4 regions of the Allobosea sp. GW822-FHT05A11 genome follow, and region 1 is predicted to be linked to each of the others. Evidence: predicted binding sites of a transcription regulator. Region 1 holds the regulator's gene; each other region holds the start of a gene.
What was found. The regulator LexA, encoded in region 1, represses DNA repair genes until DNA is damaged. The targets are predictions, from matches to a motif close to TGTTCNNNNTGTGTTCNG.

Region 1 (7,563 bases):
GATCAGCTCGATCAGGAACCGGCCGTGGTAGTCCGCTATGATGTGCTGCGACAGGCTCTGATTCTGCTTGTGGACCGAATCGTAATATTCGCCGGTTTCATCGATCGTCCCCAGAAACCCTTTGATCTTGCGATCCGCGACTCGCGCGATGTGCTCACGCGGGGTTAGGGAAGGGTGCGTGGAAGGCCTTTCTTCGAAGGCGGCATCGGTCAATGCTGCGGATGAAATCGGCCGTTCCTCCTAGATCGAAGCCTAGCGCCACACGTGCCCAGGTTGCACGTCACGGTCAATGATTCTGATTTGCTGGATAGGATCCGCGTCTGGTCGATCCCGGATTGGCGATATGAAGAAGCCGGGGTGCGCACGGAATCGACAGTGAATAGTTTGGCTTGAGTTGGATCCTGAGAGGCAAGCATTGCACGGGATCGAAGTAAAATAATCAGATAACATATTGTCTCGATCTCGGGCCTGCATATGGTGCTCGCCGCCGGCACGATCTTCTGGCTGGTCCGGGCGCTGCTGGTCCTGTCGCAGACGGTGGCGCTGCATTGGCAGGTCAAGAAGATCGCGGCGGCAGCGGCGATGCTCGGCGCGACCGCCTATTGCATCTTTTCCGGGAGCGATGTCGCGACCGAGCGCTCGCTCATCATGACGCTGGTCATGCTCGGCGCGATCCTTGTCGACCGCGCCGCGCTCAGCATGCGCAATCTCGCGCTCGCAGCGATGATCGTGCTGCTGCGCGAGCCGGAGGCCTTGCTCGGGCCGAGCTTCCAGATGTCCTTCGGTGCGGTCGCGGCGCTGATCGCCTTCGCGGAACGCTGGGAAGGGCGAAGCCGCACCGAGCCGCCGCGCGTGTTGCCCTGGCCGCTCGGAGCCGTTTGGACGGCGGCGCTCGGCATCCTCGTCACCACCATGCTGGCGACGGCCGCGACAGCCCCCTTCGGAGCCTATCACTTCCAGACCTTCAATCCCTTCGGCCTGCTCGGCAACGCCATGGCGCTGCCCTTCGTCTCGCTCTTCGTCATGCCGGCGGCGGTGTTCGGCGTGCTCGCCTATCCGTTCGGGCTGGACTGGCCGGCCTGGGCCTTGATGGGGCTCGCCTCCGACGTCGTCCTCAAGGTGGCGCATTGGGTCGCGGCCATCGACCATTCCACCGTGACGGTGGCGGCTTTCGGCTCAGGCGTGCTGGCTGGCTTCGCGCTAACGCTTCTTTGGCTGACGCTCTGGACCACGGCCTGGCGTTGGCTTGCGGCCCTGCCGCTGATCCTCGGCGTCGCGTTCGCCGGAAAGCCGGAGCGGCCGGAGATCCTGATCGAGCGCGACGGCTCCGGGCTGGCGGTGCGCGGTCCCGATGGCCGCCTCGCCATCGCGGGCAAGCCCAGCCGCTTCGTCCTGCAGCAATGGCTCGCCGCCGATGGCGACAGCCGCTCGCCCAACGATCCCAGCTTGCGCGCCGGCATCGCCTGCGACCGGCTGGCATGCGTTGCGCAGACCGCCGACAAGCGCACAATCTCCTATACGCGCGAGCGACTCGCCATCATCGAGGATTGCCAGCGCGCCGACCTCGTCGTCACCGCCGTCCCCTGGGGCGGCACCTGCAAGGCCAGGCTGGTCGAGCGCATGATGCTATCGCGCGACGGCGCGACCTCGCTCTACCGGACGGCGTCGGGATGGAGCAGCCATATCGCGGAGCAGTCCGACAGTGAGCGGCCCTGGAGCCGCCGGCGCGAGCGGCGCCTGACGGAGCCAGGCACGCGTCCCACCAATCAGTCGGTCACCGCACAGCCCGCACCGGCCGCCGATAACGAAGCCGAGGCCGACACCGAACGCCTTCAGTAGCGCCGCATCAGATTGACCAGCCGGCCCTGGATCTTGACCCGGTCGGGGCCGAGCACGCGGGTCTCGTAGGCCGGGTTCGCCGCTTCGAGCGCGATCGAGGAGCCGCGCTTGCGCAGGCGCTTCAGCGTCGCTTCCTCGTCATCGATCAGTGCCACGACGATGTCGCCGGTATTGGCCGTGTCCTGCCTGCGGATGACGACGGTGTCTCCATCGAGAATGCCGGCCTCGACCATCGAATCACCGCGCACTTCCAGCGCGTAATGCTCGCCGGAGCCGAGCATGTCCGGCGGCAGCGAGACGGTGTGGCTGCGGCTCTGGATCGCCGAGATCGGCGTACCCGCCGCGATGCGGCCCATCACCGGGATGGCGATGGAATGCCGGCTGTCGTCCTCGGCAGGGCGCGGCTTGGCCATGCTGGGCTGTGAGCCCAGGCCGCCCTGGACGATGGCCGGGCTGAAGCGGGGCCGCGCCTGAGGCGCGCCGAGCCCGTCCGGCATCTTGATGACTTCGAGCGCGCGCGCCCGGTTCGGCAGGCGGCGGATGAAGCCGCGCTCCTCCAGGGCCATGATCAGGCGGTGAATGCCGGATTTCGAGCGCAGGTCGAGCGCATCCTTCATCTCGTCGAAGGAGGGCGGCACGCCACTCTCGCGCAAGCGTTCCTGGATGAAGCGCAGGAGTTCGTGTTGCTTGCGTGTCAGCATGGTCGCCGCCAGCCCCTCAATGCGCAGATTCGAAACAAAGCACGAACACCATACGCGTTCTGCTTGTGTTCCGCAAGCCGCTACCGCAAGGGCAGGATGCGGCAGGCCTCGCCTTTCTTCGCGGGAGCGGCATGGGCGGGCCGAATCGTCAGGGCCTGCGCCCGCGCCAATGTTCCCAGCATCGAGGAATCCTGCCGGTCGAAGGGCGTCGCCACCCAGCCTTCCGGCGTCAGCGTGAGCTCCGAGCGCAGGTAATCCTCGCGCTCGTCGTTACCGGGCATGTCGCGGCCGAGAATGGCGGGGATGCTGCGGTCGCGATCGGCATCCGCTATGCCGAGCAGCGCCTCGATCAAGGGCAGCACGAAGAGATGGCCGCAGACGATTGAGGAGACCGGATTGCCGGGCAACCCAACCACGACCATCCGGCCGAGGCGCCCGGTCATCATCGGTTTGCCCGGCCGCATTGCGATCTTCCAGAAGCCGAGGGCCATGCCGGCGCGCGTCAATGCCTCCTGCACGAGGTCATGCGCGCCGACGGAGGCACCGCCCAGCGTGATCAGCACATCGGCATCGGCCTCGCGGGCTTGCGCGATCTTGCTGGCGAGATCGGCATGGTCGTCGCGGGCGATGCCGAGATCGATGACAGTGCCACCAGCCTTCTCGACCAAAGCGGCGAGCGAGAACGAGTTCGAGGCGACGATCTGGTCGCGGCCGACCGGCTCGCCCGGCGCCACCAGTTCGTCTCCGGTGGCGAGAATCGCCACCCGAGGCTTCCGCCGGACAGGCAAAGTCGGATGCCCCATCGCAGCGGCAAGGCCGAGCGCGGCACTGTCGAGCACGCGCCCGGCTTGCAGCAGCACGTTGCCTTCGTGGAAATCGAGCCCCGCGGCGCGCAGGAACTTGCCCTTCGCCGGCGGCACGCGGACCTGAATCACCGGGCCGCCGACGCCGTCGGCATCCTCCTGCATCAGGACGGTGTCGGCACCTTCAGGCATCGGCGCGCCGGTAAAGATGCGGACGGCCTGTCCCGGCCCGACCGATCCATCGAAGGCCCGGCCGGCAGCGGATTCGCCGATGACAGTGAGCGAAACGCCTTCCGCCATCTCGTCGCCGCGCACGGCATAGCCATCCATGGCCGAATTGGCGAAGGGCGGTTGCGTCCTGAGCGCCTTGACCTCGCCGGCGAGCACCCGCCAGGCGCATTGCGCCAGCGGTAGGGTTTCCGCCCCGGTCGGCCCCGGAATGCTGTCGAGCAGCGCCTTGCGCGCGACGGGGACCGGGGTGAGCGCCATCAGCTAGCTTTCGCCTCGTAATCGCCGGACTGGCCGCCGGATTTGTGCAGCAGGCGGATGTTCTCGATCCGCATCGCCCGGTCGACGGCCTTGACCATGTCGTAGACGGTGAGACAGGCGACGGAGACGGCAGTGAGTGCCTCCATCTCGACGCCGGTCTGGCCCTTCATCTTCACCTCCGCGCGCACCCGCACGCCCGGCAGGGCCTCGTCGATCGCGAGATCGACGGCGATCTTGCTGAGCAGCAGCGGGTGGCAGAGCGGGATCAATTCATGCGTACGCTTCGCCGCCATGATGCCGGCGAGGCGCGCGGTGCCGAGCACGTCGCCCTTCTTGGCGTTGCCGTCGCGCACGATCGCGATCGTCTCCGGCGCCATCACCACCTGGCCCTCGGCGGTCGCCATGCGGGTCGTCTCGGCCTTGCCGCCGACATCGACCATATGCGCCTGGCCTTGCGCGTCGAGATGGCTGAGCCGGCTCACGCCGCGACGGCCTTGCCGGTCAGCAGCGCCTGCGTCGCGGCGGTGACGTCGGCCTGCCGCATCAGGCTCTCGCCGACGAGGAAGCTGTTGACGCCGATCGGATTGAGCCGGGCGATGTCCTCATGCGTGAAGATGCCGCTTTCGCTGATGACGATCCGATCAACCGGCACGCGCGGCGCCAGTCGCTCGGTGACCGCAAGATCGACATTGAAGCTGCGCAGGTCGCGGTTATTGATGCCGAGCAGGCGGCTTTCGAGCTTGAGCGCCCGGTCGAGCTCGGCATCGTCATGGACCTCGACGAGGACATCCATGCCGAGTTCGCGCGCGGTCTCGTTCAGCGCCCTGGCGGTGGCGTCGTCGACACCGGCCATGATGATCAGGATGCAGTCGGCGCCCCAGGAGCGGGCCTCGTAGACCTGATAAGGCTCGTAGAGGAAATCCTTGCGCAAGGCGGGCAGGCCTGCGGCCTCGCGCGCCTGCGTCAGGAACTCCGGCCGCCCCTGGAAGGAGGGCGCATCGGTCAGGACGGAGAGGCAGGCCGCGCCGCCGGCCGCATAGGCGCGGGCGAGCGAAGGCGGGTCGAAATCGGCGCGGATCAAGCCCTTGGAGGGGCTCGCCTTCTTGATCTCGGCGATCAGAGCCGGCGTGCCCTGAGCGAGCTTGTTTGCGAGCGCGTCAGCAAAGCCGCGCGGCTTGCCGGCCGCACGTGCCCGGCGCTCGATCTCGGCTTGCGGCACCGCGGCCTTGGCTGCCGCGATCTCCTGGCGTTTATAGGCTTCGATCGTCGCGAGGATGTCGGTCATGCCGGCCTCACGCGTTCGAGGCTTTGACGAGCGCGGCGAGCGTCGCCTTGGCCTTGCCGGAATCGAGCGCGGCCGTCGCCTGGGCGAAGCCGTCCTTCAAATCCCGGGCCTTGCCGGCGACGAGCAGCGCCGCAGCCGCATTGAAGGCGGCGATGTCGCGGAAGCCGGTCTTTTCGCCGGCGAGCACGGCGTTGAGCGCCGCCGCGTTCTCCTCCGGCGTGCCGCCGCGCAGGACTTCGGGCTTTGCAGGTTCAAGGCCGACATCGGTGGGGCTGATGGAGAAGCTTTCGATCTTCCCGTTCTCCAGCGAGACGACACGGGTCGGGCCTGTCGTGGTGATCTCGTCGAGCCCATCCGAGCCGTGCACGGCCCAGACGCGGGTCGAGCCGAAGGAGGCGAGCACCTTGACCATCGGCTCCAGCCAGGTCTCGGAGAAGGCACCGATGAGCTGGCGCTTGGCGCCGGCCGGGTTGGAAAGCGGGCCGAGCAGGTTGAAGATCGTGCGCGTGCCGAGCTCGGTGCGCACCGGCGCGACATGGCGCATCGAGGCATGATGCGTCGGCGCGAACATGAAGCCGACGCCGGCCTCGCGGATACAATGCTCGGTCGCAGCCGGATCAAGCCCGACCTTGACGCCGAGCGCGGTCAGCACGTCGGCGGCCCCGGAGCGCGAGGAGGCGGCGCGGTTGCCGTGCTTGGCGACCGGCACGCCGCAGGCCGCGGTGATGATCGAGGCCAGCGTCGAGACATTGTAGGAGCCGGAGGAATCGCCGCCGGTGCCGACGATGTCGATCGCCTCCGGCGGGGCCTTGACGGTGAGCATCTTGCCGCGCATCGCGCTGGCGGCACCGGCGATCTCGTCGATCGTCTCGCCGCGCACGCGCAGCGCCATCAGGAAGGCGGCCGATTGCGCGTTGGTGACCCCGCCCGAGAGGATGGTGTCGAAGGCGTCGCGCGCTTCCTCGCGCGAGAGCGTCGCGCCGGTCGCCACCTTGGCGATGAAGGGTTTGAAATCGTCCATGGGAACTCTGCGGAATCAGGCTGAAGGGGTCAGGGCGGAGGCTTCGCGTTCGCTCTGCCACCGCTCCGCGAGGTCGAGGAAATTCCGCAGGATCGTCGCGCCATGCTCGGAAGCGATGCTCTCCGGATGGAACTGGACGCCGTGGACCGGCAGCTCCCGGTGCGAGAGCGCCATGATCAGGCCGTCATCGCTCTCCGCCTCGATCTCGAAGACATCGGGGCAGGAGGCTCGCTCGACCACGAGCGAGTGATAGCGCGTCGCCTGCAGCGGTCCGTTGATGCCGCGAAACAGCCCGCGCGCCCGGTGGCGGATCGGCGAGACCTTGCCATGCATCGGCAGGGGCACACGCACCACCTCGCCGCCGAAGGCCTGTCCCATCGCCTGCAGGCCGAGGCAGACGCCGAAGATCGGCTTCTTCCCCGCGCCTTCGCGGATCAGGTTCAGGCAGATTCCGGCTTCATTGGGCGTGCAGGGGCCGGGCGAGAGCACGATCGCGTCGTGGTCGCCGGCAAGCGCCTCGTCGACGGTGAGCGCATCGTTACGCCAGACATCGACCTCGGCGCCCAGCCCACCGATGAGGTGGACCAGGTTCCAGGTGAAGCTGTCGTAGTTGTCGATCAACAGAACGCGCATGGCCGGACCCGTGAATACGGCTTGAGGTCATGCACGTTCGGGGGCGGGGTGGTCAAGTTTCGCGCGGCCGAATGACCGGGCGATTCCTCCTCACCCTCGCGCGCTGCGCGGCATGCCCGCCGTGCGCGGCTGCGCCAGCCCCGGCGCGGTCTCGACGCCGAGCGTCGGCAGGGCAAGCGTGCGCTGCCCTCTGAAATCGACATGGCAGACGATCAGCCCGCGCTCCTCGATATAGCTGAGCACGCGGCGCGCGCGGCTCGGCGAGGCGCTGCCATAGATCTCCGCGAGCTCGGCATCGCTGGGGCAGGGCCGGCCCTCGATGGCGGTACGGGCGATGAAGAGGAAGAGCCCCTGCAGGTCTTCCGGCAACGTGCCGGACGCCGCCACAGCCGCCTGCCAGCCATCGCTCGTCGCGATGCTGTCGCTGACGCCGGCCCGCGCCACGGCGAGCCTGCGGCGGAACTCTTCGAGGCTGAGTTGCGTGCGGCCGAGCCGGCGCATCCGGCAACGTACGGTGAAGTCCTGGTAGAGCACCGCGACCTGGCGCGAGCGCGCCTCGGGATCGGCCATCAATTCGCGCAGGATCTCGACCATGATCGCCTCGCGCTCGGCCGGCTCCAGCTCGATCTCGGGTTCCGGCTCCGCCTGCGGGGCAGGGCGATAGTTCTCGATTCGGCGCAGCACCTCGGTCGGATCGGGCTTGGGACGCGGCGCGGGGCGCACCGGACGGGCCATCGGCAGCGGTTCGTCCTCGCCGCGCGTGAAGATCAGCTTGCCGGCCTCCTCCGGCGC
Region 2 (7,563 bases), on a different contig from region 1:
TTCGGGCAGGATGGCCGCGCCGGCCCCTCGCGCACCCTCGTGCTCAACCGCACGGCCGGCGAGGCCGGCTCCGATGGCGGCAGCGACGCCGAGGTCCGCTTCGCCCGCTTCTTCCATTCGACGCCGATGGCGATCGCCACCATCGACGAGGCCGGCGCCATCCTGCATTCCAACGCCGCCTTCGCCCGCCTGATCCCGGCGGGCCTGCGGCCGCAGACCATCCACGACCTCGTCGCCTCCGGTGCCGGCCTCGATGCGGCGCTAGCCGAGGTGGTGGCCGGGCGCTCGGGTGGCGCCCCGCTCGATCTGGCGCTCGCCGGCGAGGATGGCCGCTCGGCCAAGCTCTACCTCACCCCGGTCGCCGGCACCGAAGGCGGCGACGGCGAGCGCGCCATCGTCTACGCGCTGGAGACCACGGCCGAGCGCAAGCTGCGCGACAACATGGACCAGGCCGGCAAGATGCAGGCGGTCGGCCAGCTCGCCGGCGGCATCGCGCACGACTTCAACAACGTGCTGCAGGTCATCATCAACGCCTCCGAGTTCCTGCTGGCGAGCCACCGGCCGACCGACCCGTCCTTCCCGGACATCATGCAGATCAAGCAGAACGCCTACCGTGCCGCGGCGCTGGTGCGGCAACTGCTCGCCTTCTCGCGCCGCCAGACGCTGCGCCCGCAGGTGCTGGAGCTCGGCGAGGTGCTCTCCGATCTCTCGCTGATGCTGAAGCGCGTCGTCGCCGACAAGGTCACGCTCGATGTCCGCCAGGGCCGCGACCTCTGGCCGGTCAAGGCCGATCTCGGCCAGCTCGAACAGGTCATCGTCAACCTCGCCGTCAATGCCCGTGACGCGATGCCGGATGGCGGCAAGCTCGCGGTGCGCACCCGCAACGTCACCCGCGAGGACTGCGCCTCCTTCGGCCAGGACGCCCTGCCCGCCGACGACTACGTCCTGCTGGAGGTCGAGGACAGCGGCACCGGCATCCCGCAGGAATATCTCGACAAGATCTTCGAGCCCTTCTTCACCACCAAGGAGGTCGGCAAGGGCACCGGCCTCGGCCTCTCGATGGTCTATGGCATCGTCAAGCAGACCGGCGGCTATGTCTTCGTCGACTCGACCATCGGCAAGGGCACGAATTTCCGCATCTTCCTGCCGCGCCATGTCCCGAGCCAGGAGGATATCGCCGCCGAGGCCGCGGCCAAGGAAGCGCCGAAGAAGCTCGCCGCCGATCATACCGGCGCCGGCGTCATCCTGCTGGTCGAGGACGAGGATGCGGTCCGCGCGCTCAACGCCCGCATGCTGGTCTCGCGCGGCTATACCGTCCACGAGGCAGCCTCGGGCGTCGAGGCGCTCGACCTCTTCCTGCAGAACGACGGCAAGATCGACCTCATCGTCTCCGACGTGGTGATGCCGGAGATGGACGGCCCGACGCTGCTCGGCGAACTCCGCAAGCGCAACCCGGACACCAAGGTCGTCTTCGTCTCCGGCTATGCCGAGGAGGCCTTCCGCAAGAACCTGCCCGAGGGGGAGGAATTCCACTTCCTGCCCAAGCCCTTCACGATGAAGCAACTCGTCGAGACGGTGAAGGCGGCGATGGGCTGAGGCCGACGGCGCCCGCATTCGGGCGCCATACTCCGCTGTGGCCGCCCTGCCCGTGACAGCTCCTGACACCCCTCCTGACAGAAACTGACACCGAGAACAAAAAAAGAACTTGCGAACAAGAACAAAGCGTGACCATCCTCATGTCAAGACGCATTGAGATGTCCCCGTCGCCCTGCCATAAGGAGCCCGAACCGTGAATCAGGCGAATCTCAAACTCGTGGAAGGCTCCTCGATGGACAAGGCCAAGGCGCTCGATGCAGCGCTCTCCCAGATCGAACGCGCCTTCGGCAAGGGCTCGATCATGCGGCTCGGCAAGAACTCGCCGTCGATCGAGATCGAGACGATTTCCACGGGTTCGCTCGGGCTCGACATCGCGCTGGGCGTCGGCGGCCTGCCCAAGGGCCGCATCGTCGAGATCTACGGACCGGAATCCTCCGGCAAGACCACGCTGGCGCTGCACACCATCGCCGAGGCCCAGAAGAAGGGTGGCGTCTGCGCTTTCGTCGATGCCGAGCACGCGCTCGATCCGGTCTATGCTCGCAAGCTCGGCGTCAATCTCGACGACCTGCTGATCTCGCAGCCCGATACCGGCGAGCAGGCGCTCGAGATCACCGATACCCTCGTCCGCTCCGGCGCCATCGACGTGCTGGTCATCGACTCCGTCGCCGCGCTCACGCCCCGCGCCGAGATCGAGGGCGAGATGGGCGATGTCCAGCCCGGCCTGCAGGCCCGCCTGATGAGCCAGGCCCTGCGCAAGCTCACCGCCTCGATCTCGCGCTCGAACTGCATGGTCATCTTCATCAACCAGATCCGCATGAAGATCGGCGTGATGTACGGTTCCCCGGAGACTACCACCGGCGGCAACGCACTGAAGTTCTACGCCTCCGTGCGCCTCGATATCCGCCGCGTCTCGACGCTGAAGGAGCGCGACGAGGCGACCGGCAACCAGGTCCGCGTCAAGGTCGTCAAGAACAAGGTCGCGCCGCCCTTCAAGCAGGTCGAGTTCGACATCATGTTCGGCGAGGGCATCTCGAAGGTCGGCGAACTGATCGATCTCGGCGTCAAGGCCGGCATGGTCGAGAAGGCTGGCGCCTGGTTCTCCTTCGACAGCCAGCGCCTCGGCCAGGGCCGCGAGAACGCCAAGACCTTCCTCAAGAACAACCCTGACCTGGCCTCCAAGATCGAGGCCACGATCCGGCAGAATTCCGGCCTCGTCGCGGACCGCATCCTCGATCAGGCGGACCCGACCGCGGACGATCTCGACGAAGGCGAGGCCTGATCACGGCCTGTACTGTCCCGGACGAAGACGCGGGCGGCCTTCGGGCCGCCCTTTTCGTTTGCGGATAAGGCCTTGCCCGGTGTGCGCTGCGTCAAGCTTTCTGGACAGCGGCAAGCCGCCTGACTAGAACCGGTCCTTCCTGCCGGGCGCGCCCGGCCTCCTGCCCCAGATCAGAGCGCAAAAGAGCGATGAGCGGCGTCAACGATATCCGGTCGACCTTCCTCGACTACTTCAAGTCCCAGGGCCACGAGATCGTGCCGTCGAGCCCGCTCGTGCCGCGCAACGACCCGACGCTGATGTTCGCCAATTCGGGCATGGTGCAGTTCAAGAACGTCTTCACCGGCCAGGAGAAGCGCCCGTATTCGCGTGCCACCACCGCCCAGAAATGCGTCCGTGCCGGCGGCAAGCACAACGACCTCGACAATGTCGGCTATACCGCGCGCCATCACACCTTCTTCGAGATGCTGGGGAATTTCTCCTTCGGCGACTATTTCAAGGAACAGGCGATCCATCACGCCTGGACGCTGGTCACCCGCGAATTCGGCCTGCCCAAGGACAAGCTGACGGTCACCGTCTACTCCGAGGACGACGAGGCGCACGCTCTCTGGAAGAAGATCGCCGGCCTGACCGACGACAAGATCATCCGCATCGCGACCTCGGATAATTTCTGGCGCATGGGCGATACCGGTCCCTGCGGCCCCTGCTCCGAGATCTTCTACGACCATGGCGACCATATCTGGGGCGGCCCGCCCGGCTCGGCCGAGGAGGATGGCGATCGCTTCATCGAGATCTGGAATCTCGTGTTCATGCAGTACGAGGAGGCCGCGGGTGGCGTCCGCACCAACCTGCCTCGCCCCTCGATTGATACCGGCATGGGGCTGGAGCGCATCGCCGCCGTGCTCCAGGGCACGCATGACAACTACAATATCGACCTCTTCCGCGCCCTGATCACGGCCATCGCCGACCTGACCTCGGTCGATCCGGACGGGCCGATGAAGGCGAGCCACCGCGTCATCGCCGACCATCTGCGCTGCTCGGCCTTCCTGATCGCCGACGGCGTGCTGCCGTCGAACGAGGGCCGCGGCTATGTGCTGCGCCGGATCATGCGTCGCGGCATGCGCCATGCGCAGCTCCTCGGTGCCAAGGAGCCGCTGCTTCACAAGCTCGTCCCGGCGCTGACCCGCGAGATGGGCCGCGCCTATCCCGAACTGCTGCGTGCCGAAGCGCTGATCACCGAGACGCTGAAGCTGGAGGAGACCCGCTTCCGCACCACGCTGGCGCGTGGCCTCACCCTGCTCGACGACGCCTCGAAGGACCTGACCGCCGGCCAGAGCCTCAAGGGCGACGTCGCCTTCACGCTCTACGACACCTACGGCTTCCCGCTCGACCTGACGCAGGATGCGCTGCGCGCCCGCGAGATCACGGTCGATACCGAGGGCTTCGATGCCGCCATGCAGCAGCAGAAGGCCAAGGCGCGCGCCGCCTGGGCCGGCACAGGCGAGGCCGCGACCGAGGCGCTCTGGTTCCCGCTGCGCGACAAGGTCGGCGCCACCGAGTTCCTCGGCTACGACACCGAGATTGCCGAGGGCGTGGTCACCGCGCTGATCCGCGACAATGCCGAGGTCCCCGCGCTGAAGGCCGGCGAGAGCGGTTTCATGCTGGTCAACCAGACGCCGTTCTACGGCGAATCCGGCGGCCAGGTCGGCGATGCCGGCCTGGCGAAGGCGCCGGGGGCGCTGGTCGAGGTTTCCGACGTCCAGAAGAAGCTCGGCGACGTCTTCGCCCACAGCATCACGGTCAAGGAAGGCGAGTTGAAGCTCGGCGCCGCTGTCGAGCTCGTCGTCGACCATGAGCGCCGTTCCGCGATCCGCGCCAACCACTCGGCGACGCATCTGCTGCACGAAGCGCTGCGCCTCGTCCTCGGCGACCATGTCGCGCAGAAGGGCTCGTTGGTCTCGGCCGATCGCCTGCGCTTCGACTTCTCGCATCCCAAACCGATCAGCGCCGAGGAACTGCGCGAGGTCGAGGAGATCGCCAACGCGATCGTCCTCCAGAATGAGCCGGTCACGACCCGCCTGATGAGCGTCGACGAGGCGATCGCCTCCGGCGCGCGCGCTCTCTTCGGCGAGAAATACGGCGACGAGGTCCGCGTCGTCGCGATGGGCACCAACCCGGCCGGCCGCGCCTATTCGGTCGAGCTCTGCGGTGGCACCCATGCCGCGCGCACCGGCGATATCGGTCTCGTCAGCATCGTCGGCGAAGGTGCCGTCGCGGCCGGCGTGCGCCGCCTCGAAGCCATGACCGGCAACGGAGCGCGCCTGCGCCTCAACGAGGAATCGCGCCTGCTCGACGGGCTCGCGAGCCTGCTCAAGGTCCCCGCCGCCGAGGCCGGCAACCGCCTGGCCGCGCTGATCGAGGAACGCCGCAAACTCGATCGCGAACTGACCGAGGCCCGCAAGAAGCTCGCCATGGGCGGCGGCGGCGCAGCCGAGGACCCGATCCAGGAGATCGCCGGCGCCAGGCTGCTGGCGCGCGCCGTCACCGGCATCGAGATGAAAGACCTGAAGAGCCTCGCCGACGAGGCCAAGACGCGCGTCGGCTCCGGTGTCGTCGCGATCGTCGGCGTCGCCGATGACGGCAAGGCCGGCGTCGTCGTCGGCGTCACGCCGGACCTGACCGAGCGTTTCGACGCGGTCGCACTGGTCCGCGCGGCCTCCGAGCAGCTCGGCGGCAAGGGCGGCGGCGGCCGCCGCGACATGGCCCAGGCCGGCGGGCCGGACGGCAGCAAGGCGCAAGCCGCGCTCGACGCCGTCGCCGCTGCGATGGGCTGATGGCGACGGGGAAGAATGGCGCCTGCACAGGCGCCCTCTCCCGCCGCATGCTCTTGATCGCGGTCGGCCTCTGGCCGGCTGCTGCCGTAGGCCAGAAGCAGCAGAAGCCCGCACCGGGCTCATCGCAGCCGTCGCTTTCCGCGGCGCGGACCATCGTCGCCGGCGCGCCGCTCAGCGTCTTCCTCACCCGCATGCCGCAAGGCGCGCGCCTCGCCATCGCGCGCCCGGATGACCCGGCGGACAAGGCGATCGTCGTCGTCGAGCCCAGGACCACGGTGCCGGCTCTCCCCACCCCCGGCGCTGTTGGGACTTACGAACTGCGCCTGACGGTGGAAAAGGCCGGCGCGCCCACGATCCTGCTGCGCCAGCCGCTCGCGACGACAGAGCCGAGTGCGACGCTGGCTGCGCCCGAGCGTGTCGGCCGCGGCCAGGGCGTGCCGGTGCGCGGCATCGGCCCCAATGGCGAGCAGGACCGCGTGATACTGGTGAAGCCGGACGCGCCGGCCGACACGGACGGCCCGCGCTTCTTCCCCGCGGAGAATGTCGAGGCGACGCTGGAGGCGCCGGACCAGCCGGGTGTCTATGAATTGCGCTACATCCTGCATGCGCCGCTGGCGGAACATCGCATCCTGGCGCGGCGGCCGGTCAGGGTGGAATGACCGGACATATCGCGATGCGGCTTGAGCGAAACCGCCCCGCCGCCTGACCTGCCCCCTTCAGTCACTTCCTTGCGACTATGCCGAGGCCGCCCCCAACAGGCCGAAAGCCATGTTAGGCTGCCCCTGCACCGGCTGCGGGCGTCGCTGAACGAACGTAGCCAAGAGCGAAGAAGACCAGGGAGACCGAACGATGAGCGCAAAATTCGTCACGCTTGCTGCGACCTTCGGATTGCTGGCGCTAACCGGCAGCACCGCCCAGGCTCAGACCTCGGATATGACCTTTTTCATCACGAGCGCTGGCTCCGGCAAGGGCGCGGATCTCGGCGGGCTGGCGGGTGCCGATGCGATTTGCCAGCGCCTCGCCCAGGCGGCCGGCGCCGGCAGCAAGACCTGGCACGCCTATCTGTCGACGCAGGCAGCCGGCAGCACCGCCGCAGTCAATGCGCGCGATCGGATCGGCGCCGGCCCCTGGCGCAATGCCAAGGGTGCGGTGATCGCGAACAGCGTCGCGGACCTGCATGGCGGCGCAGCGAACCTCACCAAGCAGACGGCGCTCACCGAGAAGGGCGAAGCCGTCAACGGCCGCGGCGACACGCCCAACGAGCACGACATCCTGACGGGCTCGCAGCCCGACGGCACAGCCTTCGCCCCGGGCGAGGATCGCACCTGCGGGAACTATACGAAAAGCGGCGCGGAGGGTGCGGTGATGATGGGCCACCATGACCGCACCGGGCTCGACGAGTCGCCACCCGCGAAATCCTGGAACAGCTCACATGCCTCGCGCGGCGGCTGCAGCCAGGACGCACTGAAAAGCACGGGCGGCGCCGGGCGCCTTTACTGCTTCGCCGTCAATTGACCTGATCGCGCAGCGACGGGCAGGTTCAAGTCAAGACGTCCTGCCATTACCGTTGATGAAAAAAGCCCGGCCTTTCGGCCGGGCTTCTCATTCCACGCAATGATGCGCCCTAAATCAGGCGGCCATCGCCTTGCGCATGTTGTCGCTGACCTTCTCGAGGAAGCCGGTGGTCGAGAGCCACTTCTGCTCGGCGCCGACCAGCAGGGCGAGGTCCTTGGTCATGTCGCCGGCCTCGACGGTGTCGACCGTGACCTTTTCCAGAAGCGAAGCGAACTTGGCGAGCTCGGCATTGTTGTCGAGCTTGGCGCGGTGCGCGAGGCCACGGGTCCAGGCGAAGATCGA
Region 3 (7,563 bases), on a different contig from region 1:
GTCCTTTATATCGACGACGACGCCACGCTTGGGCGCCTCGTGCAGCGCATGCTCGCGCGCCACAACTATGTCGTCGAGCATGTCGAGACCGCCGAGGCCGGCCTCTCGCGCGCCGCAGCGGGCGGGATGGACGTCATTATCCTTGACCACGATCTGGGGACAGCTTCAGGGCTCGATGTTCTCGCGGCGCTTTCCACGGGCGCCGCCTCTCCAGCGGTCATCTACGTGACCGCCTCGTCGGAGCTGTCGATCGCCGTAACCGCGCTGAAAGCCGGCGCGATGGATTATGTCGTCAAGACGGTAGGCGAGGATTTCGAGGTGCTGCTCCGGGCGGCCCTGGAGCATGCCGTCGTCAAGACGCGGCTGACCCGTGCCCGCGAACAGGCCGAGCAGGAAGTGCGAGCGGCGCGCGACCGGGCCTTTACGCTGCTGGCTGAGGTCAATCACCGCGTCGCAAACAGCCTGTCGCTAGTCGGCTCGCTCGTCCGGATGCAGGCCAATTCGGTCGAGGATCCCGGCGCCCGGGCGGCGCTCGCCGAGACGCAGGCGCGCATTACGGCGATCGGCAACCTGCATCGCAGCCTCTACACCTCGGACGATGTCCGTGCCGTCGATCTCGCCGGTTATCTCGGCTCGCTGCTGGACGAATTCGCCCAATCACTCACTGGGTCCGGCCAGATGCCCGTCGTCCGCTTCGAAGCCGTGCCAGTGCTGGCGAAAACCGACAAGGCCATTTCGATTGGGCTCATCGCCACGGAGCTTGTCACCAATGCGCTGAAATACGCCTATCCGAATGGTCAAGGCGAAGTCCGGGTCAGTCTTTTCCGCGAGGACGACACCGTCACGCTTAAGGTCGTCGACGACGGGATCGGCTGGACCGGGGCGGGCGCGATCAAAGGCACCGGCCTTGGCAGCAAGATCGTGCGCGCGATGGCGAAGAGCCTCGCCACCGAACTGCGCTATGCCGATACGGGCGGACGCGGCACGCACGCAGTCATGGAACTGTCCCTTGCCGGCTTGGCGCCTCCGGCGTCCGAAGCGGCCTGAACCGCGTCGGGCGCTGATCAGCTACGCGACGCCTGGAAGCCTGCGGAGCGCCGCCTCCAGCGATGCGAGATTGTAGGGCTTGCGCAACGTCGCCGCTTCGGCGACGCCGAGGATCGCGAGATCGTCATAGCCGGTCGCGAAGAGGAAGGGCACGCCGAGTTCGCGCAGGCGATTGCCGATCGGCTCGGAGGTTTCGGAACCGATGTTGACGTCGAGGACCGCAAGGTCCGGTGCCATCCGACTCAGGAACGATAGGGCTTCGGAGACGTTCGCGCAGACCTCGACCTGGCTCGCGCCCAAGGTCGCCAGCATGTCCTCGCAATCCATCGCAATGATGAACTGGTCCTCGACGAGCAGCACGCGTCTGCCTTCCAATGGCCGGCCAAGCTTGCCCCTGGTCGGCACGGGCGCGTCCTCGGGCGACGCCACATCCTCAGTCCAGCGGACGAATTTGGCGGGGATACAGAGCTTCGCCGTGACGCCCTCGGGCTCGAAGGACAAATTGCTTCGACCGCCGAGATCGTAGGGGATGCTGCGGTCTATCAGAATGCTGCCGAAGCCCTGGCTCGACGGCGGCGTGACCGGCGGGCCACCTCGCTCCTGCCAGACGATCTCGCAATCGCCCCCCGCATTCCCCGACCATTCGACCGTAAGTTCGCCGGTCTTCACCGACAGGGCGCCGTATTTCGCGGCATTGGTGATCAGTTCATGGATCACGAGGGCCACAACCGAGAAGGCGCGGGCATCGAGCGAGACAGACGGGCCGCGAACCGTTATCGCGCCGCCGCTCGTCCGATAGGGCGAGGCCTCCGCGTTGACGAGATCGGGCAGCAACCCGCCACCGCTCGCCCGCATAGCCTGATCATGGGCGATGGCCAGCGCCTCGATACGCCCCTTCAGCGACGTGACATAGGCCTCGATCGTGGCGCCTTCCGCAAGTGGATGGGCAACGATCGACTTGATCAGTGCGAGGATATTCTTGACCCGATGATTGAGTTCCTGATTGAGCATCTTCTGGCGGATTTCCGCCTTGTTGCGCTCGTCGGCCAAGAGCTCGCTCTGGCGCAGAACAACCTCAATCAGCGTCCGGCGGGCCGATTCGGCGAGCTCGCGCTCGACTGGTGTCCAGATCTTGGAATGGCCCGCCACCGTCTCCTTCCAGACGGCAAAGCTCTGCCGTGGCGTCAGCCGGTCGCCATGGGGGCCGGTCGTGTAGGTCTTGTTCGGGTCGCCACCCCATTCGATCGTATGGACTAGTTCCTTGCGGAAGAAGAACAGGTAGTCGCGCGGAAGCTGGGAGAGTGGGATGGCTAGCATTCCGGCGAACTGATCGGCATGGGCTCGTGCCGACGGCAGCGCCTCGGCCAGCGCCGTCGTCGCCCAGATTCGGCCTTCGCAGACCTCGCCGGCGAAGACTGCCAGCTCCTCAGCGAACTCGGCCGGCGGCGCGCTGCCCTCCGCCCGCCACTCGCCATTCACCCAGACGCCGACGCCGTCGCTTTCGACGAGATTGCGGAACTCGGCGAGATGTTGGCCAAGGAAGCTCGAGGCATCCGTCACATGCGCGGCAGACGAAAGCAGACCGTTGAGGAAATCCCGCGCCTTCTCCGCTGCGAGCAGCATCTGCTTTTGCGTCAGAGCGCCGAGTTGTAGCGCGAAGAACTCGCCGAAGATTTCCGCTGCGATCCGGCGGTTCATCGAGAGCGAGCGCGGGCTGTAATGGTGGCAGGCGATCAAGCCCCAGAGTGCGCCATCGACGATGATCGAGACCGACATCGAAGCCGAGACGCCCATGTTGCGCAGATATTCGCAATGGATCGGCGAGACGCTGCGCAGATGGGCATAGGACAGGTCGAGCGGCTCTCCGGACGCGTCGAGCACGGGCGTGATCGGGAAGCGCTCGCCGCTCGAATCCGAGACCACGCGGATCGGGTTGAGCAGATAGAGCTGGCGCGCTTGCTGAGGGATGTCGCTCGCCGGGAAATGCTGCCCCATGAAGCTTTCGAGGTCCGGGCGCTTGGCCTCGCTGACGACCTTGCCTGAGCCGTCGGGCGCGAACTGATAGATCATCACCCGGTCGTATTGAAGCACCGCCCTGAGCAAGCGCGCTGCGTTCTTGATGAGCTGCGCGGGCGTCGTTACGTCTGAGAGCCGGCCGACGAGCGTTCGCGCGAATTCGAGCGGCGAACCTGGCCCGGCCGAGACGCTTTCCTCGAACTCGATGATGGCGTTGCCCTTGAAGGCATGGATCGAGATGTCGAATTCCCGATCCAGAGCCGGAAGGCGGTAGCGGGGCATCAAGCCGGCTCGGGATGGCACCCCGGAACGCGCGAGCGCATTGCGCATCTCATGCACGACCGGCCCGCCGAGAATCTCTTCGAGCCTACGGCCGACGAGTTCGAACTCCCCAAGGCCGAGGAAAGCGCTGGCATTGCTGGAATGGCGTCTGATCGTGACCACCCCGGCATCGCATACGATCATGCAGCCATGGGGCTGGACGCTGCCGGGGATATGGATCGGCTCGCGATCGCAGTTCGTCAGGTCAACGGTTGTCATGCAGGAGAGAGTTCTTCCGAAGTGAAAGCCTGGATGGCATGCAGGAAGACCGCCCTGGCCGCTTGAGCTGCGGTATCCCATGCCTGCCGGTCGAGCCCTTCAAGCGCGACCAGCAGCGTACGCCAGCTGTCGAGGGAGCCAGCTTGCGCCGAGAGGTAGCGCGCTCCGCATTCAGGTCCAAATCCCAGGGCGCCCACTCCTTTCACCAGCACGCGAGCCCCCAGGGCGGAGCCTTCAAGAACATAGGCAGCTCCCAGAAACGCAGCCATGTCATTTGACGGATGGAAAGGTTCGGCCTCGGGAAGCGGGAGCGCCAGATCGGCGAGGTCCGCCTCCAGTGCCGGCAGAAGCCTGCGTGGTCGCCAGGACGAAACCTGTGCGACATCGGTATTTAGCAAAGCTGTCTCGACCGGAGCGCGATGACGGAACGTGCCCTGCAGGAAGCGGGCATACGCGGCGCGGTTCGAAAAAAACCCGACGATGGCGTCCAGCTCGCGATGAAGCGCACTCGTCTCGTCGCGCAGGAAACTTCTGATCTCAATCATTGCGTCGGCATCCAGAATCGTTCCGCATCAGCATTGGTATAACCTGATATCGACAGGAACGGCGCTGTTTTCATTGCGTATTTTCCTGTCGCTCCGGTCCGCCCAGCATCCTTAATCCAACGGATTGGCTTGAAATCGGGCCAAGATCGTCATAAGAACATATAGTGAACAAAAGGAAGAGTGATGGCACAGCTCTCGGTCCTGGAGAAGCTCGAAATCCTCAGCGACGCTGCGAAATACGATGCCTCCTGCGCATCGAGCAGCACCACGAAGCGAGATTCGCGTGACGGAAAAGGTCTGGGCTCCACCACGGGCGCCGGCATCTGCCATTCCTATGCGCCCGACGGCCGCTGCATCTCGCTGCTCAAGATCCTGCTCACGAATTTCTGCAGCTTCGACTGCGTCTTCTGCATCAACCGTTCGTCGAGCAATGTTCGCCGCGCCCGCTTCTCGGTTGAGGAAGTCGTCGCGCTGACCCTGAACTTCTACCGCCGCAATTATATCGAAGGCCTTTTCCTGTCGTCAGGCATCATCCGCTCGGCCGATTATACGATGGCCGAACTTGTGCGCGTCGCCGAAACGCTGCGCCGCCAGCATGGGTTCCGCGGCTATATTCATCTCAAGCTGATCCCCGGCGCGAGCCGCGACCTGATCGAGCGTGCCGGGCTGTTCGCGGACCGGGTGTCGATCAATGTCGAATTGCCGAGCGAGGAGGCGCTCGCGCGGTTCGCCCCGGAGAAGCAGGCTGGCGAGATCAAGAGTGCGATGGGCGGCCTCAAACTGAAGATCGAGGCAGCGCGCGAGGAACGGGAGAAGAGCGCGAAGGCTCCAGCTTTCTCGCCGGCGGGGCAGAGCACGCAGATGATCGTCGGCGCCGATGGCGCGAGCGATTCCGCCATCCTGAAGCGCAGCGCCTGGCTTTATGGCAGCTTCGGCCTGAAGCGCGTCTATTACTCGGCCTTCAGCCCGATACCGGATGCCTCGCACCAGCTGCCCCTCCAGCCGCCGCCGCTGATGCGCGAACACCGGCTTTATCAGGCCGACTGGCTGACACGCTTCTACGGTTTCGAGACCGAGGAAATCCTCGGGCATGGCGAGATGCTTGATCTCGATATCGACCCCAAGCTTGCCTGGGCGCTTCGCGAGCGCGGGTGCTTTCCCGTCGACGTGAACCGGGCCGATCGCGAGACACTGCTGCGGGTGCCGGGTCTGGGCACACGCAGTGTCGATCGCATCCTGGCCTCGCGACGGTTTCGCCGGCTCAGGCTGGAAGATGTCGGTCGACTGACGCGCTCGCTCGCGACGATCCGGCATTTTATTCTGGCGGAGGGCTGGCGACCGGGCAGCGGACTCGACGCGCAGAACCTGAGGGCCCGGTTGAAGCCGCAACCGCGACAATTGACGCTGTTCCCATGATCGCGGCCCGGCTGAACGGGCCTGCCGATTTTGCCGGCTGGCGGCGCGAGGCACGCCGGCTGGCTCTTGCCGGCGTGCAACCTGAGGCCGTCGCCTGGCTGACGAGCGAGGACGACGCCGGATTATTCACGATGGAGAATGACGCCCCGGTCGAGGACGGAAGCATCGCCCTGACCGTGTCTCGCCGTTTCATCGAGCTTGCCGAAATTGTCGTCTGTCACCGCGATGCCGGCCGTTTTGCCCTGCTGCATCGCCTGCTGCTGCGTTTGCAGGATGAGCCGCGCTTGCTCGACAATGCAGCCGATACTGATATCGCACGCGCCGAGGCGATGGCCCGCTCTGTGCGGCGCGACCTGCACAAGATGACGGCCTTCGTCCGGTTCCGGGCCGTGGCGGGCGCGAGTGAGGACGGCCCCTTCATCGCTTGGTTCGAGCCGGAGCATTTCATCCTCGAACGCGCCGCGAGCTTCTTTACAGGGCGCTTCGCCGGGATGATCTGGTCGATCGTGACACCGCAGGGGGCGCTGCACTGGGACGGCTCGGCCCTCCAGTTCGGCCCGGCCGCCAGAAAGGCCGATGCGCCGGACGGCGATGCCATGGAAGCCTACTGGCTCACCTACTACGCCAATATCTTCAACCCGGCCCGCCTGAAGCCGAAGGCGATGAAAAGCGAGATGCCGGTGAAATACTGGCGGAACCTACCCGAGGCCGAATTGATTGTGCCTCTGATCGCAAGCGCCGCCCGGCGAGCAGAGGATATGGTGATGCGCGCGCCGACGCAGCCGCCGGAACGTCATGTCAGGCAGCTTCGGCATCGGCCTGAGGCACCGGCCGACGATCCCGCGATCACGTCCTGGCCGGAGGCGGCCGCTGCGGCGCAAGGATGCAGGCGCTGCGAACTTCATTGCCAAGCCACTCAGACGGTCTTCGGAGAAGGCCCGCTGGATGCACCTATTCTGTTCGTCGGCGAGCAGCCCGGAGACCAGGAAGACCTTGCCGGACGCCCGTTCGTCGGGCCGGCAGGGCAAGTTTTCGATCGGGCGATGAGGGAGGCCGGTCTCGATCGGACGCGTGCGTATGTCACCAACGCGGTGAAGCATTTCAAATTCCAGCTGCGCGGCAAACGCCGCATCCATGAGAAGCCGAATGTCGGGGAGATCAAGGCCTGCCGCTTCTGGCTCGATCTCGAACTGCAATTCGTGAAGCCCCGGCTCGTCGTCGCCCTCGGCGCCAGTGCCGTGCGATCGCTGACGGGGCACACTGGCTCGCTCGCCAGTACGCGTGATCGCGAGCTTGTACTTGACGACGGCACGCCGCTGCTGGCCACCGTCCATCCCTCGTACCTGCTTCGCCTGCCGGATGAGGAGGCGCGCTCTCGCGAATACGCCCGCTTCGTCGCGGATCTCGCTCGCGTGCGGCAACGAATATTCCGACCTTAAGCCTTTTTGATGAGCCGCTTTGCCGTGGCTCGTGCTATTGCCGACGGCTAAAACCGCCGATGCTACCGGCCTCGGCGAGATCGACCGCAATTGCGGGCGCGTCACGGTCGAAAGCCTCGATGTCGGCGATCATGAACCAGGATCGGAAATCTGCTATGATGGTCGGATAATAATCCTGCAACGCCAATGATTTAGAGATACTCTAGCATCGGCTGGAGAGCAGCATGCCTTTTTCCGTTTAGTGATTGATTCCATTGGCGCCCGAGCGGATTCGGCAGCGCTGGAGAGATTGGCCGCAACCACATTTTCCGCAATCCACGTTGCAGTTCCGCCACACGGGGCTGGGGCTCGATGCCGGCGCCGAGCCGCAAAGACGTGCGGCGTAGCCCGAGGAAGTACAGTCCGATGCCCTGGACCGCGATCATGGCGATCGAGGTCACCATCAAGGCGGCACCGGCCTTGCTGATCGCCAGCAGCGTGATTGAGAGATGAGGCCAGAGCTTCACCAGCGAGGCGGTTGCCGCCCGGTTGCGGCGCGCCGGGCGCGGCGCTTCCGGAAC
Region 4 (7,563 bases), on a different contig from region 1:
AGCAGCATGGCCTTGAACGGCCCCGGCAATCCGGCCTGGTCGCCGAAATCGACGATATGAAGCGAGCCGCCGGCATCGAGCCGGCGCACCGCCTCGGCGACGACGCCCTGCCAGGGCAGGATCATCGACAGCGCATAGGAGATGACGATCCGATCGAAGCCGGCAAGGCCGAACAGCGCTTGAGGATCCAAAGCAGTGGCATCGGCCTGGGCAAGCCTGATCCGGTCATCGAGGCCCGCCTTCGCAACCGAGATCTTCGCCGTCGCCAGCATCGCGCTGGAAACGTCGAGCCCGTAGCAGGCGCAATCCGGATAGCGCCGGGCGATCCGGATCAGGTTGCGTCCGGTGCCGCAGCCAATTTCCAGCACGGTCGCGCCGGCCGGGGGCTGCAACCCGTCGATGAGCTGGTCGCGGCCGAGCAGGTAGAATTTCCGGCTGGCATCGTAGATATGGCGCTGGTGCCGGTAGATCCGGTCCATCAGCCCGGCGGCCGGGCCGGCCGGCGTCTCCGTCGCGCTCACCGGCCCTGGCCCTTCAGGACATAGAGGTGGAAGCCGCCATAGATCGCCGAACGATCCTGCCGGCAGAGCTCGCGGCTCGTCTCCTCGTCGTAATGCCACTGGTCGAGGATCGCCGCGGGCACGCGGCCGGGCAGCAATCTCTCGTCGGCCGCCGTGCGGAAGATCACCCGCGCGCCCGGCCGGGCGGTGCGCGTGATCTGCGACCACAACGCTGTCAGATCGGCGTCGTTCATCCAGTCCTGCGCATCGAGCAGCACATAGGCGTCGCAGCTCTCGGCCGGCTCGCCCTCCAGGAAGCCCGTGACCGCGCTCTGGCGATAGGACACGCTCGAGGCCCGCGCCTTCACCGCCGCGAAATGTTCCGGCTGGAGATAAGGCGGGAAGGCTGCATCCGGCCCCTCGCCATAGCGCCGGCCAAAGGCCTGCTGGGCGAAGTAGTTGTCCTTGAGGTCGAAATCACAGGCCAGCCGTTCCAGCCGGAGCTTCAGCGCACCGAGAATGCCGTCCTCGCCATCGGCGGACAGCGCCTTGTACTGCGCCGGCGGGATGCCCAGCCCGTAGAGCGAGGCCGGCTGGCGCACCAGCCAGCGGATCAGCTTGCGCTCGAAGACCGGCGCGAGATGCCTGTCGTAGAGCGCCCGCTGCTCGGCCCGGTCGCGCGCCGCCAGCATCGCCCTGGGATTGCCACCGAGCAGCCGCGCCAGCACATGCCCGGTGCCGATGAAGCGCCCGAGCAGGCCGTAACGGTGGAACCCCCGAGCGAAGAGGTTGATCCGCCGCCGCCCGTTCAGCCCCCGCCCCTCCCAATAGCCGCGCGAGACGGCATCGAGATGATCAGCGATCTCGCGGTCGTAGAGCGCGACATTGGCACTATCCTTCGCCCGGCCGAAGAAGCGCAGGAAATCCTCCTGCCGCTCCATCCGCGCCAGCGCCGCGAGCTTGAGGCGGCCCAGCGCGATATGGGTGGCGTTGAGGTCGACAGCGCTGACCCGGATCGGCGCCGCCGTCAGGTAAGACAGGATGTTGCAGGAGCCGGACGCGATCGCCACGACATGGTCGTCGGCCTTGAGCCCGAGTGCCGCCATGTCGACGACGGGGTCTTCCCAGATCTGCGGATAGACAAGACCGGAAAAGGCGCGGGCGAACAGCCATTCCAGTAGGCCGGCCTTGGACAGCGTCTTGCTGCGCCGGACGGCCTGCCCCAGGCCGGAGCTGGTCATGCGGCGGGCTGCGCGGGCCGTTTGGGTCGCCTGTTGCGTCACCGGTTTTCCTCCCTTTGCGGGTGGCCGGGCTGCTAGAGGAGTCGCGTGACGGTCAGGTGACGTCTTGCGCTCCGCTGCCACGGCATCGTGAGGCTGCCTGGACTCGACAGGGCTGAAATCTCGGATGCGAAGCGCCATATTGGGGCACGAAAGCCGATGAGGCGCCGCCCCGCTGATAAGGAGATCGCAATGGGTCTGATGAGCATGTTCGGCGAGCCGAAGAAGCAGGACGAGAGTTTCCCCTTCCAGCTCACGGACGCCGAGTGGCGCGCGCGGCTGACGCCGGAGCAGTATCAGGTCCTGCGCGGCCATGGCACGGAGCGGGCCGGCTCCTGCGCGCTCAATTACGAGAAGCGCGCCGGCACCTTCTCCTGCGCCGGCTGCGGCCAGAAGCTGTTCAAATCGGGTAAGAAATTCGAGAGCGGCACCGGCTGGCCGAGCTTCGACCAGCCGCTGGAAGGCTCCGTCGAGACCAGCGAGGACCGCAAGTTCGGCATGGTCCGCGTCGAGGTGCATTGCGCCAATTGCGGCGGCCATCTCGGCCACGTCTTCCCCGACGGCCCGCCGCCTACCGGCCTACGCTACTGCATCAACGGCGTGGCGATGGATTTCGAACCGGAAGCGGCCTGACAACACCGTCATGCCCGGGCTCGACCCAGGCATGACGTTTCAGACAGCGGGGACGGCCCGTCGTGTCAGCGCCGCCGCATCGACACCTGGCGGCAGATCGCCGAATTGCCCTGACCAGCTCTCACCCAGCCGCGTCGCGATGAACGCATCTGCCACGGCGGCCGGCGCAAAGCGCAGCAGCAACGAGCCCTGCAGCAGCAGCGCAAGCCGCTCCGTCAATCGCCTTGCCTGCCCCTCGTTGCGCATCATCTCCGGCAATTCGCTCTCCAAACGCTTCAGCGCCACGTCATAGCGCCGGTCCGCCCCGGCAGCCGCCATCATCTCCGCCCGCAGCACATCGACCGCCCCCTCCTCACGCGCCAGCGAGCGCAGCACGTCGAGGCAGATGACATTGCCCGAGCCTTCCCAGATCGCGTTGAGCGGCGCCTCGCGATAGAGCCGCGCCATCGGGTTTTCCTCGATGAAGCCGTTGCCGCCATGGCATTCCAGCGCCTCGGTGACGACGGCGGGCGCGCGCCTCGTGATCCAGTATTTCGCGATCGGCGCGCCGACCCGCGCCAGCAGCCGTTCGCTGTACGACGCCTCCTGCTGATCGAGCGCCGCGAACAATCGGAAGGCGAGCCAGGCTGCAGCTTCCGCCTCGATCGCGATATCGGCCAGCACGTTTTGCATGATCGGCTGGTCGATCAGCGCCTTCTGGAAGGCGCGGCGATGCTGGGCATGATGCGCGGCCAGCGACACCGCCATCCGCATCAGCCCGGCGGAGGCAGCGGCGATATCCAGCCGCGAATTATGGTTCATCGACAGGCCGGTGCGGATGCCCCGGCCCGGCTCGCCGATCAGATGACCGAGCGCGCCCCTGAACTCGACCTCCGAAGAAGCATTCGAGCGGTTGCCGACCTTGTCCTTGAGTCGCTGGATCGCGACGCCGTTGCGCGTCCCATCCGGCAGCCAGCCCGGCACGACGAAGCAGGAGATGCCCTCGCCCGTCCGCGCCAGCGTCAGGAAGACGTCGGAATGCGGCACCGAGAAGAACCACTTCCGGCCATGCAGCGACCACGTCCCGTCGCGATTATCCTCGGCCACGGTCTGGGTCTGGCGCAGATCCGAGCCGCCTTGCGTCTCCGTCATCGCCGTACCGATGGTCGCGCCCGTCTTGAAATGCGCCGGCCCCTGCCGCGAGTCGTAGCGATTTGAAGTGACGAGCGAACCCCACTGCTCCCAAAGCAGGTGGTCCTGCTTCAGCACCGGCACGGCGGCATAGGTCATGCTGATCGGACAGCAGATGCCGCTCTCGGCGCCGTACCAGAGATATTGCAAGGCGGCGCGGGCGACCTGCGCGCCGGGCTCCGGCCGGTTCCAGGCGAGCGCATGCGTCTCATGCCCGATGGCGAGCCCCATCAACTCGTGCCAGGCCGGATGAAAGCCGATCTGGTCGATGCGGTTGCCGAAGCGGTCGAAGGCTTTCAGTTCAGGCGTGTAGCGATTGGCGAGCCAGGCCAGTTCCTGCACCCGTGCCGAGCCGACCGTGCGCCCCGCCTCATGCAATCGCTCACGCGCCCAATCGGCACCGAAGGTCGAGACGATTCCCGGCAGCACCGGATCGGCGGCGAAGGCGTCGTAATCCGCCAGCACCGGCACCTGGTTGGTCACCTGATCGGCGTGCGGCATCTGCGCCATGGCCTTCCCTCCGATCCGCGTCGTTAACCACCAGACTATGCCGGCATCCGCCGATTGCGAATCCGCCCGATTGCTGCCCGAGTTCCTCCCTCACCTCGCCCCGCGCGCTGCGACCGGTGCGTGACGACGGAGATCTCACGTGCAGCGACGCCTTTCGAATACCCTGCTGATTGCCCTCATCGCCGGCCTCAGTGCCTCCGTCGCTCCTGCGCACGCCCAGGCCCAACCGGCGCTGAAGGCTCAGGCAGGTGACGGCCGCCCCTACGAAATTGCCGACAGCGAGGTCTGGGACGTGCCTGATCCGGTCTCGCGCCGCGGCTATCAGGTTTTCGTCGCCTTGCCGCCCTCCTATGCGAAGGAGCCGCAGCGGCGTTATCCGGTGCTCTACGTCACCGACGCCGACTATGCCTTCCCGATCCTCCGCCAGATCAGCCGCCGCCTGAACCTCGAAGGACCCAAGGTGGAGGAATTCATCCTGGTCGGGCTGTCCTATGCCAAGGGCGAGGATGGCGCTGTCAGCCGCCGGCGCGACTATACGCCGACATCGAACGGGCCGCGCACGGCACCGGCCGGCGCGGTTCACGGCCAGGGGCCAGCCTACCAGACCTATCTGCGTGATCAGGTGAAGCCGTTCATCGCCGCCCGCTATCGAACCGATCCCGCCAGGGCGCTCTTTCTCGGCCATTCCTACGGCTCCCTGCTGGGCGCACAGATCCTCTTCACTGAGCCCGGCCTGTTCAGCGGCTATATCCTCGGCAGCCCCTCGCTCTGGTACGACAAGCGCCACGCTTTGGAGCTGGAAGCGCGCTACGCCGCCCGGAGCAAGGACCTGCCGGCCAAGATCTATCTCTATGTCGGCGCCTATGAGGCGCAACGCAAAGGCGACCGGCGCTACAGCCAGACGGTCGATATGGTCGCCGACAACCGGGCTCTCGAAGCCGCATTGCGCCGCCGGAAATATCCGAGCTTGAATCTGAAGTCCGTCGTCCTCGACGATGAGGATCACCTCAGCGTCGCGCCGCGCGGCTTCACGCAGGGCCTGAAATACCTGCTGCCGGCGCGCTGAGCCGACAGGCGGGGGATGCTGCCACCTCCCTGTGGAGCGGAGTATAAAATGATCGCTCCGGCAGGGCGCAATCCTGACATCGACGCCCTATATTCGCCGGAGAACGAATCACGCACGAGCACCGCGCACCCTTGTCCGAGACCGATCCTTTTTCCGCTCCCCCGCCTCGCCCCGGCGGCCTTGCCGCGCGCGCTGCCGCGCAGCCCGCGGCCGGCTATCTGGCGGGATTGAACCCGGAGCAGCGCCAGGCGGTCGAGGCGACGGACGGTCCTGTACTGGTGCTCGCCGGTGCCGGCACCGGCAAGACCCGCGTGCTGACCACCCGCATCGGCCACCTGATCTCGACCAGCCGCGCCTATCCCTCTCAGATCCTCGCCGTGACCTTTACCAACAAGGCGGCGCGCGAGATGAAGGAGCGTGTCGCCCATCTCGTCGGCCCGGTCGCCGAGGGCATGCCATGGCTCGGCACCTTCCACTCGATCTCGGCCAAGCTGCTGCGCCGCCATGCCGAACTGCTCGACCTGCGCAGCGACTTCACCATCCTCGACACCGACGACCAGATCCGCCTGATGAAGCAGGTGATCCAGGCCGAGAACATCGACGAGAAGCGCTGGCCCGGCCGCATGCTGGCGGGCTTCATCGATAGCTGGAAGAACCGCGGCCTCACGCCTAAGGACGTTCCCGCCGGCGAGGCCGCCGTCTTTGCCCATGGCAAGGGCGGCAAGCTCTATGCCGCCTATCAGGAACGCTTGATCGCGCTGAACGCCGTCGATTTCGGCGATCTCCTGCTGCACTGCCTGACGCTGTTCCGCGCCTATCCGGACGTGCTCCAGACCTATCACGACCGCTTCCGATACATCCTCGTCGACGAGTATCAGGACACCAACACGGCGCAGTATCTCTGGCTGAGACTTCTCGCCCAGGGCCGCCGCAACATCTGCTGCGTCGGCGACGACGACCAGTCGATCTATGGCTGGCGCGGCGCCGAGGTCGACAACATCCTGCGCTTCGAACACGATTTTCCGGGCGCGACCGTGATCCGGCTGGAGCGCAACTACCGCTCGACCGGCCATATCCTCGCCACGGCCTCGAAGCTGATCGCCCGCAACGAGGGCCGCCTCGGCAAGACGCTGCGCACCGAGGACGCGCTCGGCGAGAAGGTCACCATCACCGGCGCCTGGGACAGCCAGGAGGAAGCCCGCCTGATCTCCGACGAGATCGAGGCGATGCAGGCGAAGGGCCAGGATCTCGGCCAGGTCGCGGTGCTCGTGCGCATCTCCGCGCAGATGCGCGAAATCGAGGAGCGCTTCGTCCAGGCCGGCGTGCCCTATCGCGTCATCGGCGGCCCGCGCTTCTACGAGCGTGCCGAAATCCGCGATGCGCTCGCCTATTTGCGCTGCGTCGTCTCAGCTACCGACGACCTCGCCTTCGAGCGCATCGTCAACGTGCCCAAGCGCGGCCTCGGCGACGCGACGGTCCAGCTCCTGCACAACCATGCCCGCGCCACCGGCTTCTCGCTGATGCAGTCGGCCCGCGCCGCGGTCGAGAGCGACGAGTTGAAGCCCAAGGCCCGTACCGCGCTGCGCGAGCTGGTCGATGCCTTCGGCCGCTGGTCGACCCGCGCCGAGCATATGCCGCAGGGCGAGCTCGCCGAGCTGGTTCTGGAAGAGAGCGGCTATACCGAGATGTGGAAGAAGGACCGCTCGGCCGATGCGGCCGGGCGCCTGGAAAACCTCAAGGAACTCGTCCGCTCGCTCGACGAGTTTCCCGACCTGCCGTCCTTCCTCGAACACGTCTCGCTGGTGATGGATGTCGCCGATGGCGAGGCCGAGGCCCGCGCCTCGATCATGACACTGCACGCCGCCAAGGGGCTGGAATTCGACACGGTCTTCCTGCCCGGCTGGGAGGAAGGCCTGTTCCCGAACCAGCGCGCGCTCGACGAGAGCGGTCGCGCCGGTCTGGAGGAGGAGCGCCGCCTCGCCCATGTCGGCCTCACCCGCGCCCGCAAGAAGCTGAAGCTCTATTTCGCCTCGAACCGGCGCATCCACGGCCTCTGGCAGACCAGCCTGCCCTCCCGCTTCATCGACGAACTGCCGGAGGAGCATGTCGAGGTCGAGCAGGCAGCGAGCAGCTATTCGCAGGGCGGCTACGGCGCCTCGCGCTTCGACCGGATGGAGAGCTTCGGCTCCAGCTACAACACGCCGGGCTGGCAGCGTGCGCAGGAGAACCGGGCGAAGAACAGCGGCGGCGGCAGCGGCTTCTCGGAAAGCGGCCGCGGCTTCGGCCAGGGCGGGTTCGGCAGTTCACGCCAGCGCGGCCCGCTCATGATCGAGGGCGAGCTGACGGCGAAATCATCCGGCGAATCCGCCTACGGCACCGGCGCCCGCGTCTTCCACCTCAAGTT

Region 2: a site for LexA is predicted at 1,689-1,706, ahead of recA (recombinase RecA). Genes of this name have one in related genera too.
Region 3: a site for LexA is predicted at 4,302-4,319, ahead of AC1RLU_RS20975 (putative DNA modification/repair radical SAM protein). Genes of this name have one in related genera too.
Region 4: a site for LexA is predicted at 5,259-5,276, ahead of AC1RLU_RS04850 (ATP-dependent helicase). Genes of this name have one in related genera too.

The regions. Positions count from the first base shown of each region.
Region 1 is NZ_JBXAMI010000002.1:109,430-116,992, reverse strand. It holds gene AC1RLU_RS05990 (protein NO VEIN domain-containing protein) at 1-213, opposite strand, end outside; gene AC1RLU_RS05985 (ComEC/Rec2 family competence protein) at 451-1,839, shown strand; gene lexA (transcriptional repressor LexA) at 1,833-2,540, opposite strand; gene AC1RLU_RS05975 (molybdopterin molybdotransferase MoeA) at 2,621-3,832, opposite strand; gene moaC (cyclic pyranopterin monophosphate synthase MoaC) at 3,832-4,314, opposite strand; gene trpC (indole-3-glycerol phosphate synthase TrpC) at 4,311-5,117, opposite strand; gene trpD (anthranilate phosphoribosyltransferase) at 5,125-6,138, opposite strand; gene AC1RLU_RS05955 (anthranilate synthase component II) at 6,154-6,771, opposite strand; gene AC1RLU_RS05950 (helicase HerA domain-containing protein) at 6,862-7,563, opposite strand, start outside.
Region 2 is NZ_JBXAMI010000008.1:144,381-151,943, forward strand. It holds gene cckA (cell cycle histidine kinase CckA) at 1-1,596, shown strand, start outside; gene recA (recombinase RecA) at 1,790-2,875, shown strand; gene alaS (alanine--tRNA ligase) at 3,064-5,706, shown strand; gene AC1RLU_RS24780 (hypothetical protein) at 5,706-6,365, shown strand; gene AC1RLU_RS24785 (hypothetical protein) at 6,556-7,221, shown strand; gene AC1RLU_RS24790 (NADP-dependent isocitrate dehydrogenase) at 7,336-7,563, opposite strand, start outside.
Region 3 is NZ_JBXAMI010000006.1:269,826-277,388, reverse strand. It holds gene AC1RLU_RS20990 (histidine kinase dimerization/phosphoacceptor domain -containing protein) at 1-1,047, shown strand, start outside; gene AC1RLU_RS20985 (HWE histidine kinase domain-containing protein) at 1,069-3,603, opposite strand; gene AC1RLU_RS20980 (biliverdin-producing heme oxygenase) at 3,600-4,148, opposite strand; gene AC1RLU_RS20975 (putative DNA modification/repair radical SAM protein) at 4,332-5,564, shown strand; gene AC1RLU_RS20970 (UdgX family uracil-DNA binding protein) at 5,561-7,003, shown strand; gene AC1RLU_RS20965 (hypothetical protein) at 7,195-7,563, opposite strand, start outside.
Region 4 is NZ_JBXAMI010000001.1:994,424-1,001,986, reverse strand. It holds gene AC1RLU_RS04875 (class I SAM-dependent methyltransferase) at 1-521, opposite strand, end outside; gene AC1RLU_RS04870 (BtaA family protein) at 518-1,741, opposite strand; gene msrB (peptide-methionine (R)-S-oxide reductase MsrB) at 1,982-2,413, shown strand; gene AC1RLU_RS04860 (acyl-CoA dehydrogenase family protein) at 2,453-4,093, opposite strand; gene AC1RLU_RS04855 (alpha/beta hydrolase) at 4,233-5,159, shown strand; gene AC1RLU_RS04850 (ATP-dependent helicase) at 5,291-7,563, shown strand, end outside.